2 regions of the Marinobacter sp. DUT-3 genome follow, and region 2 is predicted to be linked to the other one. Evidence: predicted binding sites of a transcription regulator. Region 2 holds the regulator's gene; the other holds the start of a gene.
What was found. Region 2 encodes sigma-54, which starts transcription at its own class of promoters, with help from an activator protein. Its sites were predicted from a motif close to ANTGGCATNNANNTTGCTNT; they were not measured.
Positions count from the first base shown of each region.

Region 1: the regulator sigma-54 is predicted to act here: its motif matches at 5,610-5,629, upstream of ACQUWM_RS02510 (PEP-CTERM sorting domain-containing protein).

Region 1 covers NZ_JBNRMG010000001.1:544,163-552,091, forward strand. Annotated here, with positions in the region: gene acnD (Fe/S-dependent 2-methylisocitrate dehydratase AcnD) at 50-2,662, shown strand; gene prpF (2-methylaconitate cis-trans isomerase PrpF) at 2,726-3,904, shown strand; gene prpD (2-methylcitrate dehydratase) at 3,984-5,468, shown strand; gene ACQUWM_RS02510 (PEP-CTERM sorting domain-containing protein) at 5,677-6,435, shown strand; gene ACQUWM_RS02515 (TIGR03013 family XrtA/PEP-CTERM system glycosyltransferase) at 6,634-7,929, shown strand, end outside.
Region 2 covers NZ_JBNRMG010000001.1:13,992-21,920, forward strand. Annotated here, with positions in the region: gene mgtE (magnesium transporter) at 1-985, opposite strand, end outside; gene ACQUWM_RS00065 (HPr family phosphocarrier protein) at 1,097-1,366, opposite strand; gene rapZ (RNase adapter RapZ) at 1,374-2,261, opposite strand; gene ptsN (PTS IIA-like nitrogen regulatory protein PtsN) at 2,290-2,760, opposite strand; gene hpf (ribosome hibernation promoting factor) at 2,849-3,157, opposite strand; gene ACQUWM_RS00085 (RNA polymerase factor sigma-54) at 3,242-4,762, opposite strand; gene lptB (LPS export ABC transporter ATP-binding protein) at 4,936-5,661, opposite strand; gene lptA (lipopolysaccharide transport periplasmic protein LptA) at 5,639-6,196, opposite strand; gene lptC (LPS export ABC transporter periplasmic protein LptC) at 6,168-6,785, opposite strand; gene ACQUWM_RS00105 (KdsC family phosphatase) at 6,800-7,357, opposite strand; gene ACQUWM_RS00110 (KpsF/GutQ family sugar-phosphate isomerase) at 7,369-7,929, opposite strand, start outside.

The sequences.
Region 1 (7,929 bases), 530 kb from region 2:
TCGGATTAGGCGAAGCCGTAATCCGACAAACCAGAATCAAGGTACCCCCATGAACACTGAATACCGTAAATCACTCCCGGGCACCGACCTGGATTATTTCGACACTCGTCAGGCCGTGGAAGACATCCAGGCCGGCGCGTATGACAAACTCCCGTATACGTCCAAGATCCTGGCGGAGCAGCTGGTTCGCCGCTGCGCCCCGGACATGCTGACGGACTCCCTGAAGCAGCTGATCGAGCGCAAGCGCGACCTGGACTTCCCCTGGTATCCTGCCCGGGTAGTCTGCCATGACATCCTCGGTCAGACCGCCCTGGTGGATCTGGCTGGCCTGCGTGATGCCATCAAGGAGAAGGGCGGTGATCCGGCGAAGGTCAACCCGGTCGTTCCGACCCAGCTGATCGTGGATCACTCCCTGGCCGTCGAAGCACCGGGGTTCGATCCGGATGCGTTCGAGAAGAACCGCGCTATTGAAGACCGCCGCAACGATGACCGTTTCCACTTCATCAACTGGACCAAGACCGCGTTCAAGAACGTGGACGTGATTCCTCCGGGCAACGGCATCATGCACCAGATCAACCTGGAGAAGATGTCCCCGGTGGTTCAGAACCGCCCGGATGGCGAAGGAAAGCATGTTGCCTACCCGGACACCTGTGTGGGCACTGACAGCCATACTCCGATGGTAGACGCCCTGGGGGTTATCTCCGTAGGCGTAGGCGGCCTGGAAGCGGAAAGCGTCATGCTCGGCCGTGCCTCCATGATGCGTCTGCCGGATATCGTCGGCGTGGAGCTGACAGGCAAGCTGCAACCGGGCATCACCGGTACCGATATGGTTCTGGCGATTACCGAGTTCCTGCGTAAGGAGCGGGTGGTCGGTGCGTATCTGGAATTTTACGGTGAAGGCGCAGACAGCCTGACCGTGGGCGACCGCGCCACCATTTCCAATATGACGCCGGAATACGGTGCTACGGCCGCCATGTTCTACATCGATGGCCAGACCATCGATTACCTCAAGCTGACCGGTCGTGAAGACGATCAGGTAGCCCTGGTCGAAAAGTTCGCGAAAGAAACCGGTCTGTGGGCCGACAGCATGAAAAACGCCGAATACGAGCGTGTGCTGAAATTTGATTTGTCATCAGTGACCCGCACGCTGGCTGGCCCGTCCAACCCCCACGCGCACCTGCCGACCTCTGAGCTGGCCAAACGCGGCATTGCCGGCCAGTGGGAAGAGGAAGAAGGCAAGATGCCGGACGGCGCATGCATCATCGCCGCCATCACCAGTTGCACCAACACCAGCAACCCCCGCAACATGGTGGCGGCCGGCCTGATTGCCCGTAACGCCAACAAGTTGGGGCTAACCCGCAAGCCATGGGTAAAGACTTCCCTGGCGCCGGGTTCCAAGACGGTGAAAATGTATCTGGAAGAAGCCGAACTGATGCCGGAGCTGGAACAGCTCGGTTTCGGTGTCGTGGCCTTCGCCTGTACCACCTGTAACGGCATGAGCGGTGCTTTGGATCCGAAGATCCAGCAGGAAATCATCGACCGTGATTTGTACTCCACGGCGGTATTGTCCGGTAACCGGAACTTCGACGGCCGGATTCACCCGTACGCCAAACAGGCGTTCCTGGCGTCGCCGCCGCTGGTTGTGGCCTATGCCATCGCCGGCACCATCCGTTTCGATATCGAGAAGGATGCCCTGGGGTACGATAAGGACGGTAACCCCATCACCCTGAAGGACATCTGGCCGGACGACGCGGAAATCGATGCCATCGTGAAATCCAGTGTGAAGCCGGAGCAGTTCCGCAGCACCTATATTCCGATGTTCGATATCACCCGGGATGCCCAGGCCAACACCAACCCCAACTACGACTGGCGGCCCCAGAGTACCTACATCCGTCGCCCCCCGTATTGGGAAGGCGGCATGGTGGGTGAGAAAACCCTGAAGGGCATGCGACCGCTGGCGGTGTTGCCGGACAACATCACCACCGACCACCTGTCACCATCCAACGCCATCCTGATGGACAGCGCAGCCGGTGAATACCTCCACAAGATGGGCGTGCCGGAGGAAGACTTTAACTCCTACGCGACTCACCGGGGCGATCACCTGACGGCGCAACGGGCCACCTTCGCCAATCCCAAGCTGTTCAATGAAATGGTGCGGGATGAAAACGGCGATGTGAAGCAGGGCTCTCTCGCGCGGATCGAGCCGGAAGGCAAGGTCACCCGCATGTGGGAAGCGATCGAAACCTACATGGAGCGCAAGCAGCCGCTGATCATCATCGCCGGCGCGGACTATGGTCAGGGTTCCTCCCGTGACTGGGCCGCCAAGGGTGTGGCGCTGGCGGGTGTGGAAGCCATCGTGGCCGAGGGCTTCGAGCGCATCCACCGGACCAACCTGGTGGGTATGGGCGTGATGCCTTTGCAGTTCGAGGAAGGCACAACCCGCAAGACCCTGGGTATTGATGGCACGGAAACCTTCGATGTGGAAGGCACGCCGGAGCCCCGTGCGGTGCTGACGCTGATCATCCACCGGAAGAACGGCGACTCCGAGCGGGTGCCGGTGATCTGCCGCCTGGATACCGCTGAGGAAGTGTCGATCTACAAGGCCGGTGGTGTGTTGCAGCGCTTTGCCCAGGATTTCCTGGAGTCCGAAGGGGCTGCGTAATCTTAGGAATGTCGGATTACGGCCCTTCGGGCCTAATCCGACAAGAAAGGTAAAAGGTACCCTATGCCTACCAAACCCCAAATCAGAATCCCCGCCACCTACATGCGCGGCGGCACCAGCAAAGGCGTGTTCTTCCGCCTGCAGGACCTGCCGGAAGCCTGCCAGGTCCCCGGCGAAGCCCGGGACAGGCTCCTGCTGCGGGTCATCGGCAGCCCCGATCCCTACCAGAAGCAGATCGACGGCATGGGCGGTGCCACGTCCAGCACCAGTAAAACCGTCATCCTGACGGAACCCACTCAGCAGGATCACGACGTGGATTACCTGTTCGGTCAGGTCTCCATCGACAAACCGTTTGTGGACTGGAGCGGCAACTGCGGCAACCTGACCGCTGCGGTGGGTGCGTTCGCCATCAACGGTGGCTTTGTGGCCAAGGACCGCATCCCCGAAAACGGCACCTGTACCGTCCGCATCTGGCAGGCCAACATCCGTAAAACCATCGTGGCTCATGTGCCGATCACCAATGGCGAAGTCCAGGAAACCGGCGATTTTGAGCTGGACGGGGTGACATTCCCGGCCGCCGAAGTACAGGTGGAATTCATGGACCCGGCCGATGGTGAGGGCTCCATGTTTCCCACCGGTAACCTGGTGGACGATCTGGACGTACCCGGCGTGGGTACTCTGAAAGCCACCATGATCAATGCCGGTATCCCGACCATCTTCGTCAACGCGGAGGACATCGGGTACAAGGGCGCCGAGTTGCAGGACGACATCAACAGCGATCCCAAAGCGCTGGCCATGTTCGAGACCATTCGTGCCCACGGCGCGGTGAAAATGGGGCTGATCCAGAACATCGAGGAAGCCGCGAACCGTCAGCACACCCCGAAAGTGGCGTTTGTCGCCAAGCCGGTGGATTACGTGTCCTCCAGCGGCAAGTCGATCGGGGCAGGGAATGTGGACGTGCTGGTGCGCGCTTTGTCCATGGGTAAGCTTCATCACGCCATGATGGGAACCGCAGCGGTGGCGATTGCAACGGCATCCGCCGTTCCGGGAACCCTGGTGAACCTGGCCGCTGGCGGCGGTGACCGTACCCATGTGACCTTTGGGCATCCGTCCGGCACCCTGCGGGTTGGCGCCGAGGCAAAGCAAGTAGACGGTCAGTGGACCGCCACCAAAGCCATTATGAGCCGCAGCGCGCGGATCCTGATGGAAGGCTGGGTTCGGGTACCGCAAACCGCTCAGTAATGACCTAGACTTACCTTTACCGGGTAAGTCAGCCGTTATTCATGGCCGTCCCTCATCCGTCCGGAAAAGGAGAGCGCCAATGAGCAGCAATGTAGACCAGAACGTTCGACCGGATTACGACGATGTCCTGCAGAAAATTGCGGACTACGTCCTGACCTACGAGGTCGACAGCGAAGAAGCCTGGGACACTGCCCGCAACTGCCTGATGGACACCTTGGGGTGTGGCTTACTGGCATTACGCTTCCCGGAGTGTACCAAGCACCTGGGGCCCATCGTTGAGGGTACGGTGGTACCCCACGGCGCACGGGTGCCTGGCACCTCCTTTCGCCTGGACCCGGTTAAGGCCGCCTGGGATATAGGCTGCATTGTGCGCTGGCTGGATTATAACGATACCTGGCTGGCGGCGGAGTGGGGGCATCCATCGGACAACCTGGGCGGCATCCTGGCGGTCGCGGATCATCTTTCCCAGAAGCGCGTGGCCGAAGGCAAGGACGCCATCACCATGCGCGCGGTTCTGGAAGCCATGATCATGGCCCATGAAATCCAGGGCGTGCTGGCGCTGGAGAACTCGTTTAACCGGGTAGGGCTGGATCATGTGGTGCTGGTCAAAGTGGCATCAACCGCAGTTACCGCCAAACTCATGGGCGCCAGCCGCGAGCAGTTATTGTCTGCGCTGTCCCATGCCTGGGTGGACGGCCAGTCCCTCCGTACATACCGCCATGCACCCAATGCCGGCTCCCGCAAATCCTGGGCGGCAGGCGATGCCACCTCCCGGGCGGTACGCCTGGCGGATATCGCCCTGCGCGGCGAGATGGGTGTCCCCGGCGTCCTGACGGCACCCCAGTGGGGCTTCTACGATGTGCTGTTCAGCAAGACCAACAAAGACCAGAAACTGAAACCGAAGGACCAGCAGCGGTTCTCCCTGCCGCAGGATTTTGGCTCCTATGTGATGGAAAACATCCTGTTCAAGATTTCCTTCCCGGCGGAGTTCCACGCCCAGACAGCAGCCGAGGCGGCCGTTACCCTGCACCCGCAAGTGAAAGACCGGCTTGATGACATCGACCGGATTGTCATCACCACCCACGAATCCGCTATTCGCATCATCTCCAAGGAAGGCTCGCTTGCCAATGCCGCGGATCGGGATCATTGCCTGCAATATATGGCGGCGGTTCCCCTGATTTTCGGCAGCCTGACGGCAGAGCACTACGAAGACGGCTTTCACAAAGCAAACCCGATCATCGACGATATCCGCGCCAGAATGGATATCGTGGAAGACGAGCGTTATACCCGCGAGTACCTGGAGCCGGACAAACGCTCCATTGCCAACGCCATACAGGTGTTCTTCAAAGACGGATCCAGCACCGAGCAGGTGGCGGTAGAGTATCCCATTGGCCACAGGCGGCGAAGGAAAGAGGGCATCCCGCTACTTGTGGGCAAATTCCGTAACAACCTGGCCACCCGGTTCCCGGCTCAACTTTGCCATCGCATTGTCGATATGTGTACCGACCAGGAAACGCTGGAATCGACGTCGGTTCAGGAGTTTGTCGGTCTGTTTGTTATCTGAGTCTTTCCGTCGATGCAAAGGGCGCGCGGGATTGATAATGCGGCTTACGGATATGTCGCTTTTGAAACAGTACGTAGTCAGGAATTTTTACATCGAAAAATACAAGAATAAATAAGGCATTGATAAAAAAGATAAAAATAAGTTGGCCCTTCAATTGCTTTGTAGTGGATGTCGCAGTAAATGGACGACCACACAAAGGAGTGAGGAAATGAAAAGGGCTCTTGCAACAACAACGGTAGGGATTGCTCTTGCGTCATTGTTCTCGGTGTCGGCTGCTAACGCCGCCGTGATGAATGTGACCCTGAGTGGGCCAGGAACGGCAACCGCAGAAGCCGCAGAGGCGACTTTTCTGTCGTACCTCAAAGACACTACCACGGAAGACTTTGAAGGCTTTACCGCCGCCACGGATTCATCCGGCCAATTCGTCAATATCAATACCGGCGTTGGCACGTTTACCCAGCTCCAGACCGCGGGAAACGGCGCCACAGAGGCATGCAATGACGGCGGCTTCAGCTGTACGGGTGGATTAGCAGTTCTGGATTCCACAACCAGTCCGTTCATTGGGCGGTATCCGCTGCCGGACGAACCAGGTAACAACAACTGGCTCGACAGCATGGACTCCCAGGAAATGCAGTTCTCCATCAGCGGGATGTTCAAGGCTGTGGGGTTCTACATGACCGACCCCAATGACGTTGGTGGCCTGCTGGATATCGTCTTTGAGGACGACACCACGGCAACCTACAGCATGAATGACATCTTCACGGGTGCACAGGGCGAGGGCGCAGCGTATTACCTGGGCTTTATCAGCGATGTTGCCATTACCTCCCTGGTGTTTAAATCCAATCACACCAATGACGGATTTGGTATCGATAATGTGACAGTTGGCCAGGTTCCCGAGCCCGGCACTCTGGCTCTTATGGGCCTGGGGCTTATGGGAATTGGCATGATGCGTCGCCGCAGAGGCTGACCGAGTAGCTGCTGTAAAAAAAACAAACAACGCAACCCGGTTTCCGGGTTGCGTTGTTAACTTTCTTTACAGGTAGTGTCGGAAATTTTATCGATTTCGTTGAAGTTACAAAAAATTACATTACACTTGTTGTTGACAGCAGATTCCGTTGCATGGGATGCACGGTGCCAGTTCGAGTGAACAACAAAAGGAGTTGACGTGGCCCACGTCAGATTGTTCAGGCATTACATTCATGTCCCCTTTGTTATTTTGGGCCTGATAGATTTTTTTGTGCTGGTTGGCAGTTTCCTTCTGGCCACGTTCTTCCGTTATTTCGGCGATCTGACGTACTTCCTGGAAAGTCTTCGCGTCCTGATTCCCTCCGCCGTAATCTTCGCGCTGGTTTGCCTGTTGGTCATGATTGCGATCGGTGTTCATCAATCCCATGTCGAAGAAGGCATGTCGGGGATGATGCTCAGAACGATCATGGCCCTGATTGTGGCGGTTCCGGCATCCGGATTTACCTACCTGCTGGCCAGTGACTGGCTTTGGTACCTTGGATCCAGTGGTGTACTGACGTCGGCCTCGGTATTTGGCTTCTTTCTGCTGGGCATTGTGCGTTCCATCTTTTTCGCCGTGGCCGGCCGGGACGCCTTCAAGCGGAAAGTGCTGGTTCTGGGTTCGGGCTACAGGGCGCGGCAATTGCTGGAGGATCTGAGAACCCCGTTTAACCGCCAGGGGTTCAAGTTAACCGGATTCGTCCCCCTCCCCGGAGAGCACACCGAAGTGGCGGAGGAGCACCTGCTTCAATTGCCTTGCACGCTACACCAGCACATCTTGCGCCACCCCGTGACTGAGATCGTGGTGGCCGTGGATGACCGCAGGAAAGGGTTGCCTATGGATGACCTGCTGGAATGCAAGATGGAAGGCGTCAAGATTATTGACGGTGCAACCTTCTACGAACAGGAATCCAGAAAAGTGGCCCTGGAAATGATTACCCGCGGATGGCTGGTTTTTTCTGACGGCTTCACCGTTTCTTCTGTGTTCGGAATCGGGAAACGTTCACTGGACATCATGGCGGCTACCACGCTGCTTTTGGCCAGTTTGCCGTTCATGATTCTGACAGCCATCGCGATCAAGATTGAAGATGGCCTGAAATCTCCGGTTTTCTACAGCCAGGAGCGTGTTGGGCTCAATGGCAGGATATTTCAGGTTCACAAGTTTCGCTCAATGATTACTGACGCCGAGAAAAATGGTGCGGTGTGGGCGAGCAGGGATGATGCCCGGGTGACAAAGGTCGGTGATTTTATCCGTAAGGTACGGATCGACGAACTGCCCCAGATATTCAATGTGCTGAACGGAACCATGGCGTTCGTGGGGCCTCGGCCGGAGCGCCCGGTCTTCGTTCAGCAGCTGTCGGAGAAAATTCCCTTTTACAGTGAGCGACACCGGGTAAAGCCGGGTCTGACCGGGTGGGCTCAGCTATGCTTTGCCTATGCGGACAACGAAGAGGAC
Region 2 (7,929 bases):
TGGCGACAATGGGCATCAACACCGCCAGTGCAACCACCTTGGCGATGGTGTCCTCAAAAATGCCGATAACGCCGGACGCAATGAACGCGGTAATCAGGTTGATGCCCAGCCAGATGGCCCGGCGCCGGGTCGTTTTAAGGATTGGCGCGAACGTATCCTCGTCCTCATCCAGACCGGCCATGCTCATCAGCGAATGGTCTGCGTCCTCGCGGATAACGTCTACCACGTCATCGATGGTGATACGGCCCAGCAGGCGACCATCCTCATTCACTACCGGCGCGGAAATCAGGTCGTAGCGCTCAAACAGGGTGGCAACCTTGGTGTCCGACAACAGCACCGGAATGGGTTCAATGTCAGTGTCCATCACTTCCCGCACCGTCGCCGCCGGATTGGAGACCAGCATCTTGGTGATCGGGAGCATACCAATGAATTCATCCCGCCGGCTCACCACGATCAGACTGTCGGTCATTGGCGGCAGGTTGCGGTGCCTGCGCAGGTAGCGTAATACCACATCGATGCTGATGTCCGGGCGCACCGTGATGGTGTCCGTGTTCATCAGGCCGCCAGCGGTGTCCTCCGGGTAGGACAGAACTTCCTCTACCCGCTGCCGGTCCTGCTCGTCCATGGTATCCAGGACTTCCTGGATGACGGTATCCGGCAGCTGCTGCAGCAAGTCGGCCAGGTCATCCGACTCGAAATCTTCCAGGATGTCCGCCAGTTCCTGGGCATTAAGCTGGCTGAGGAAGTAGCCCCGGATGTCATCGCTGAGGTATTGGAGAACCTCCCCTTCAAGCTGCTTATCGACCAGGTTCCACAGCAGAGCCCGCTGGCGGGGCGGTGACGATTCCAGCAGGTGAGCAATATCACTGGGGCTCAGGCCGCCATTCAGGATGCGTGCAACCTGTTTCAGCGCACCACTGTCCAACGCTTCGCTGAGGGAGCGAAGGCGCTGGCGGGCCTGGCTTTTTTCCAGAATATCGGTCATGAATCACCCACAGTCAGAAAACCCCCGTATTATAGCGGAGTTAGGCGGTACAGGTGAGAAAGAGTTGTAGGTGAATGTCGAAGAAAACCGCCCGGCGAGCGAGACGGGGCCTTACTCGCCTTCGCCAAAATAGTCATTGATTAGCTCGGCCAGGGCTTCAATGGCCTGTTGTTCGTCCTCGCCGTCTGCAATCAGCTCTACTTCCGTTCCCTTGCTGGCCGCCAACATCATGACCTGCATGATATTCTTGGCATCAACCTCACGGCCCTTGCCGCAGATTCTCACGGTACTTTGGTAAGCGGACGCCGTTGCAACCAGCTTGGCGGTTGCCCGTGCGTGCAACCCCAGCTTGTTGATAATGGTGATGTTTCGGCGAATCATAAGCAGGTTACGCTGGGTCCCGGGGTTGCAGGTGCGGCAGTTCCGTGTGGCGCACCTGAACGTTGCTGTACTTCTGGCGGAAATGCTGGCCAAGTTGTTCGCAGACGTAGACGGAGCGATGCTGGCCGCCGGTGCAGCCGATGGAGATGGTCATATAGCTTCGGTTGCTGTCAGCGAAGGTAGGAAGCCAGCTTTCCAGGAACGTGGTCAGGTCCTCGACCATCTTGCGGGTCAGTGGTTCCTTTTCCAGGAAATCGATGACCGGTTGGTCAGTGCCGACAAACTGTCGCAGGCTTGTGTCCCAGTAAGGGTTGGGCAGGCAGCGCACGTCGAAGACGTAGTCAGAGTCCAGTGGCACGCCGTGCTTGAACCCGAACGACTGGAACAGCAGCGCCAGTTCCTGCTCCTTGCGACCGACGATCCGTTGTTTGACCATGTCACGTAACTCATACATGGACATACCGGTGGTGTCGATGTACAGGTCGGCCAGTTTGGACAGCGGTTCCAGCAGTTTTTTCTCGTTGCTGATGGCCTCACGGAGCGAGGTCTTGTCGTCGCTCAGCGGGTGCTTGCGCCGGGTGGCATGGAAACGCTGAAGCAGGGATTGTTCGTCCGCGTCCAGGTAAATGATCTCGACGGTCACGCCGGTATTCTGGAGTTGGCGGTAAATGGCTTCGAAATTGGTCAGTTCACCCGCCAGGTTGCGGGCATCAATGCTGACCGCCATCTTCTTCAGGCGACCGGGAGTGTCGCTGTGGCTGGCGGCTTCCTTGGTCAGGGGGAAGAGCAGGCCAATGGGCAGGTTATCAATACAGTAAAAACCAAGGTCTTCCAGTACATGCAGCGCCGTACTTTTCCCTGAGCCCGACCTGCCACTGACAATAATCAGTTTCATCGCCTGTTTGCCTCCGGTCAGTAAAATATCAGCCGTTACTGTCCAGCATGCGGCTGTAAAGAGACTGGGCATCGGTACACTGCCGCAGTTGATCGCAAAATCCGCGATCGTTGAACTTCTCCGCCAGCTGGCTGAGCAGTTCCAGGTGTTCGCTGGTGGCTTCCTTGGGAACAATCAGGGCAAACACCAGGTCCACCGGCTGATTGTCAATGGCGTCAAAGCCCACGCCTTCTTCCAGCGTAAACAGCACGCCTACCACTCGGTCCAGGCCGTCCAGGCGGCAATGAGGGATAGCGATCCCCTGGCCGATGCCGGTACTTCCCAACCGCTCCCGTGAGATCAGGTTGTTGAAGATCTGGGTCTCACTGAGGGAGGCGTCCTGCTGATTTACCTCCTCGGCAATGAATTCCAGAACGCGTTTCTTGCTGGACGCAGCTACCCGGCAAAGGGTCAGCTCCGGTGCAAGTATGTTTTCTATAGTCAGGGATGTGTCGCTCATGGATCGACTGCAATTCCGTAAAAAAAAGGCTGCGGCATGTTAACCCATGCCGCAGCTCGATTGTTTTGAATGCCTGGAAAACAGCGCCTTAACGGGCGCCGTTACCATGCATACGATCGACGTTCTTTTCCTTGTGCTTGAGAATCTGACGGTCCAGCTTGTCAATCAGCGAATCAATCGCTGCGTACATGTCATCGTTTTCCGCCTTTGCGTGAATCTCACCGCCAATCACATGGAGTGTCGCCTCCGCCATCTGCCGTACCTTCTCCACCTCAAGCGTTACCTGGCAGTTGCTGATGTGGTCAAAATGGCGCTCGAGCTTTTCAAACTTGCCTGATACGTAATCTTTCAGTGCGGGGGTCAATTCTACATGGTGGCCTGAAATATTGAGTTGCATAGGCGTCTCCTGTCGTCATCTTGCCGGCCCCTGTTAAGGGCTGACGGTGTGCCAGCGCTGTTCACGCCGGCGGATCCTGTCGGGTCAAACCAGCCGTTTTCGTTCGTTGGATGGCGGAATGTGCATAGCCTCCCGATATTTGGCTACGGTCCGCCTGGCTACCTTGATGCCCTGTTCTCCTAGCATGGCTGCAATTTTGCTATCGCTCAATGGCTTTTTCGGAGTTTCTGACGCAATCAGTTTCTTGATCATGGCACGGATCGCGGTTGAGGAACACTCTCCGCCCTCATCGGTGCTGACATGGCTGGAGAAAAAGTACTTCAGTTCGAAGATGCCACGGGGGGTGTGCATGTATTTCTGTGTGGTCACCCGGGAAATGGTGGACTCATGCATTTCCACGGCCTGGGCTATGTCCGAGAGGATCAGCGGCTTCATGGCTTCCTCGCCATGATCCAGAAATCCCTGCTGGTGCTCGACAATGCGGGTTGCCACCTTGAGCAGGGTTTCGTTCCGGCTCTGCAGGCTCTTGATGAACCATTTGGCTTCCTGCAGCTGATCTCTCAGGTAGGTGTTGTCGGCACTGCTGTCCGCGCGCTTGATCAGGGAGGCATAGCTGGCATTGACCCGGATTCGTGGCGCAATGTCCGGATTGAGTTCAACACGCCAGCGCCCGTTATGCTTGCGAACCATCACGTCGGGAATGACATAGTCCGGCTCCGCCCGGTCCACCGAATCGCCCGGGCGCGGGTTGAGGCTGGTGATCAGCGCCAGCACTTCCCGCAGCTGGTCTTCCTTCAGGCGGCTGCGGCGCAGCAGTTGCGCGTAATCCCGGTTGCCCAGAAGGTTGATGTAATGGGTGATAACCAGTCGCGCCTGGGCCAGCCAGGGGGTGTCCGGGGGCAACTGGTTCAGCTGGATCAGCAGGCACCCCTGCAGGTCACGGGCAAAGACGCCGGGAGGATCAAAGTGTTGCAGGCGGTGCAGCACGGCCTCCACTTCATCCAGTTCCAGCGGGTCGTCTTCCGTGTCGTCAACCAGTCCGGAATGGATTTCCTCAATGGAGGTAGTCAGGTATCCGCGTTCGTCTACCGCGTCCATCAGGGCGTGGGCGATGGCCTGGTCCCGTTCGCTGAGAGGCGTCAGGTTCAGCTGCCATTCGAGATGGTCCTGAAGGGTTTCCGTCGGGGAGTTGCGGGTTTCGAAGTCGCTGTCGTTTTCGTCGTCGTTGCGGGCCGCCGGTGCTGGCGCGGACTGGTAGATGTCATCCCAGGCGGTGTCTACCGGCAGGTCATCGGGGATGTTGTCGGGAATGTCGTTCTCCGACGACCAGTCGGGGCCATTCTCGGATTCATCCCAGTCGGTGGCGGATTCCGCCGCTGAAGCGGTTTCCTCGGCCTTGGCCGACTCCTCGTTGTCCTGCCCGGATTCGTTGGCGTCGGGCGCGTCGTCATCTTCCGACGTTTCCAGCATGGGGTTCGAGTCCAGCGCCTGCTGGATTTCCTGCTGCAGGTCCAGTGTGGAGAGTTGCAGAAGCTTGATCGCCTGCTGCAACTGGGGCGTCATGGTCAGGCTCTGACCCAGTTTTAACTGTAATGACGCTTTCATAACCATGGTTCAGGATCCGTGACTCAATAGCACCGTCTTAACGGGTGATTGCAAAAAAATTCGTTGTATGCTGGCTACTTGCCAGACCAAGCAAGTTCTTTGCCGAGTGTACTTGCTTGTCACCAACATGACAATTGGGTCATGAAGACGGCGGTGTCGGAATATGCGTTACGTCAAAGTCGGAATTCATTGCCAAGGTAAACCTCTTTCACCTGCTGGTTGGCCAGGATTTCCTCGGAATTGCCGGAGGCAATGATGTGGCCGCCCGACACAATGTAGGCATTCTCACAGATATCCAGGGTTTCACGCACGTTGTGGTCGGTGATCAGAACGCCGATGCCCTTGTCCCGCAGGTGGCGGATTATCTGCTTGATATCGCTGACTGAAATCGGATCAACACCGGCAAACGGTTCGTCCAGCAGGATAAACGCCGGCTCCATGGCCAGTGCCCGGGCAATTTCCACCCGCCGCCGCTCACCGCCGGACAGCGCCATACCAACGCTGTCACGGATGTGGGTAATGTGAAACTCCTCCAGCAACTCTTCCACCTTGCTCTCGCGATCGGTCCGCTTGAGTTCCTTGCGGGTTTCCAGGATGGCCATGATGTTGTCCCGCACCGTCAGCTTGCGGAACACCGACGCTTCCTGGGGTAGGTAACCAATGCCTCTGCGCGCCCGGCCATGCATGGGCAGCGGAGTGATGTCCTGGCTGTCGATGGTGATGCGGCCATTATCCGCCGGCACCAGACCCACGATCATGTAGAAGCAGGTGGTCTTGCCGGCCCCGTTGGGACCCAGAAGGCCAACGATTTCGCCGCTGCGGATCTCCAGGGAGACGTCAAGGACCACTTTCTTTTGCTTGTAGCTTTTCGCCAGATTACTGGCCCTGAGAACTGCCATCCGAATCCTGTCTGTTTTGGCTGTTGCGTGGCTGGATAACCATTTCAACACGGCCACTGCCGTTGGTTTCTTCTGCAGCACCTTCGGCGGTAACTACCCGATCGACGCTATCATAATGAATGATGTCGCCACGGAACAGGTTGCCGTTCTGTTCGATTTCCGCTTCGCGTTCGAACGTCAGCCGGCTCTCCGGAGCGGAATAGGTGATATTGAGGGCGCGGGCATCGGTTTCACCCTGACCATCCCGGGCGGGTTGCCGGTAATGGGCGGGCCGGCCGGTTGCCTCGATACGCCGGAGGCCGTTCTCGTCCCGGTACAGGATCACCTTGTCGGCGGTAAGCTCGGTAGCGTCCTGGGTCAGGATGACATCACCGGTGTAGGTGGCAACGCCCTTGCTGTCGTCCAGCCGCGCGTTGTCCGCGTTGACAGTGATCGGGGTGTCGGAATCCAGGTTGAAAGCAGCAGCGGATCCGGCAACCAGCAAGGCGGCCAGCGCGGCGGTCAATTTACGGATTGGCTTGTTGGCCAGGCTCATAGCGTCCTTCCACCTGTGAGTTAAGTTCGAGTATGCGGTCATCAATCCACGCCTTCATGCCGATGGCCCGGGTAACGCTGAAGGAGTCGGTCAGTTTCACCGGTGCGTCTGTGTAGACTGTGCGGCTTTCGTTGTCCAGCGTCAGTCTGGAAGTCGTCAGGGTGCCCTGCCGGTTATCGCTGGTATGACGAATCACTTCGACATTGTCCTCCAGAAGTAGCAGGCCCTCCGTTTCCAGGAAGGTTCCGCTATCCGAGCTCAGGCGCCAGGGCTCTTCTTCGCCCTCGCTGTATAATCGTGCCCTGGGGGACGCCATGATCGCCTTGTTGTCGGATTCAAACTGTTCAATGCGTGGGCTTTCAAACCACACGGTCAGTCTTCCGGTGTCATCAAACGAGCGGTATCGACCGTTGACCACAAAACCATCGGGTTCGGACTGCCCCCTCAGGGCTGCGGCCTCCACCGGTTCCTGAGGGTCGTCACTCTGCCACATCATCACTACCAGGGCTACAGCGGTACAGCCGAGCGCAAGGGTTCTAAGCACGGGGCGGTCAGCCAGCAGCAGGGTCGAAAGCAGGTTGCCTCTCATGGTGACGGGATCCTTCAGTCGGCCTGGGTGTAGCTTGCCAGGGTGGAGTCAAGCTTGCCGCGCGCGGTCAGCAGCAGATCGCACACCTCGCGCACCGCGCCACTGCCGCCGGCAACCGATGTGCATACGTCCGCGTGTTCGCGGACCAGCCAATAGCCATTAGGTACTGTGATACCGAGGCCGGCGAAACGGATGGCCGGCAGATCCGGCAGGTCGTCTCCCATATAGGCGATGCTTTCCGCAGCTACCCCCAGCGTGTCCACCAGCTCTTGCAGCGCCACTTTCTTGTCTTCGCGGCCCTGCATCAGGTGCGGAATGCCAAGATCCTTCATACGCTTCTCGGTCAGCGGCGACGTGCGCCCGGTAATTACGGCAACGGTCATGCCCGCGGCCATGACCTGTTTGAGGCCAAGTCCGTCCAGAATATTGAAGCCCTTCATTTCATCGCCGGTGGCACTGAAAAACAGCTTGCCATCGGTCATGATGCCATCGACATCCAGGGCCAGCAGGTGAATGCCGGCGGCCTTGTCGAGAATGCGTGCGGGCCACTGCGGGCGCAGGGTGTCTGTCATCCGTTGGCTCCTCAGATTACGCCGGCGCGGAGCAGGTCGTGCATGTTGATCGCGCCGACCAGTTGACCGTTCTCATCGGTGACAGGCAGGGCGTTGATCTTCATCTCTTCCATGATATTCAGCGCCTCCGCGGCCAGATGGTCGGCCTGGATGGTCTTGCCGTTGTGGGTCATCACCTGGTGAATGGGGGTGGTGTGAACGTCAAAGGATTTGTCCAGCGTGCGGCGCAAGTCGCCGTCGGTGAACACGCCTGTCATGTTGCCGTCCGCATCCACTACAGTGGTCATGCCCAGGCCCTTGCGGGACATTTCAAGCAGTGCACCGCTCAGGGGGGTGTCGCCGGTTACCCGGGGAATGCGGTCACCGGTGTGCATGATGTCGGAAACCCGCAGCAGCAGGCGGCGGCCCAGGCTGCCACCCGGGTGGGAAAACGCAAAATCTTCAGCGCTGAAGCCCCGGGCTTCCAGCAGTGCGACCGCCAGGGCATCCCCCATCACCAGGGTGGCGGTGGTGCTGGACGTGGGCGCCAGCCCCAGGGGGCAGGCCTCCAGGGTCACGCTGACGTCCAGATT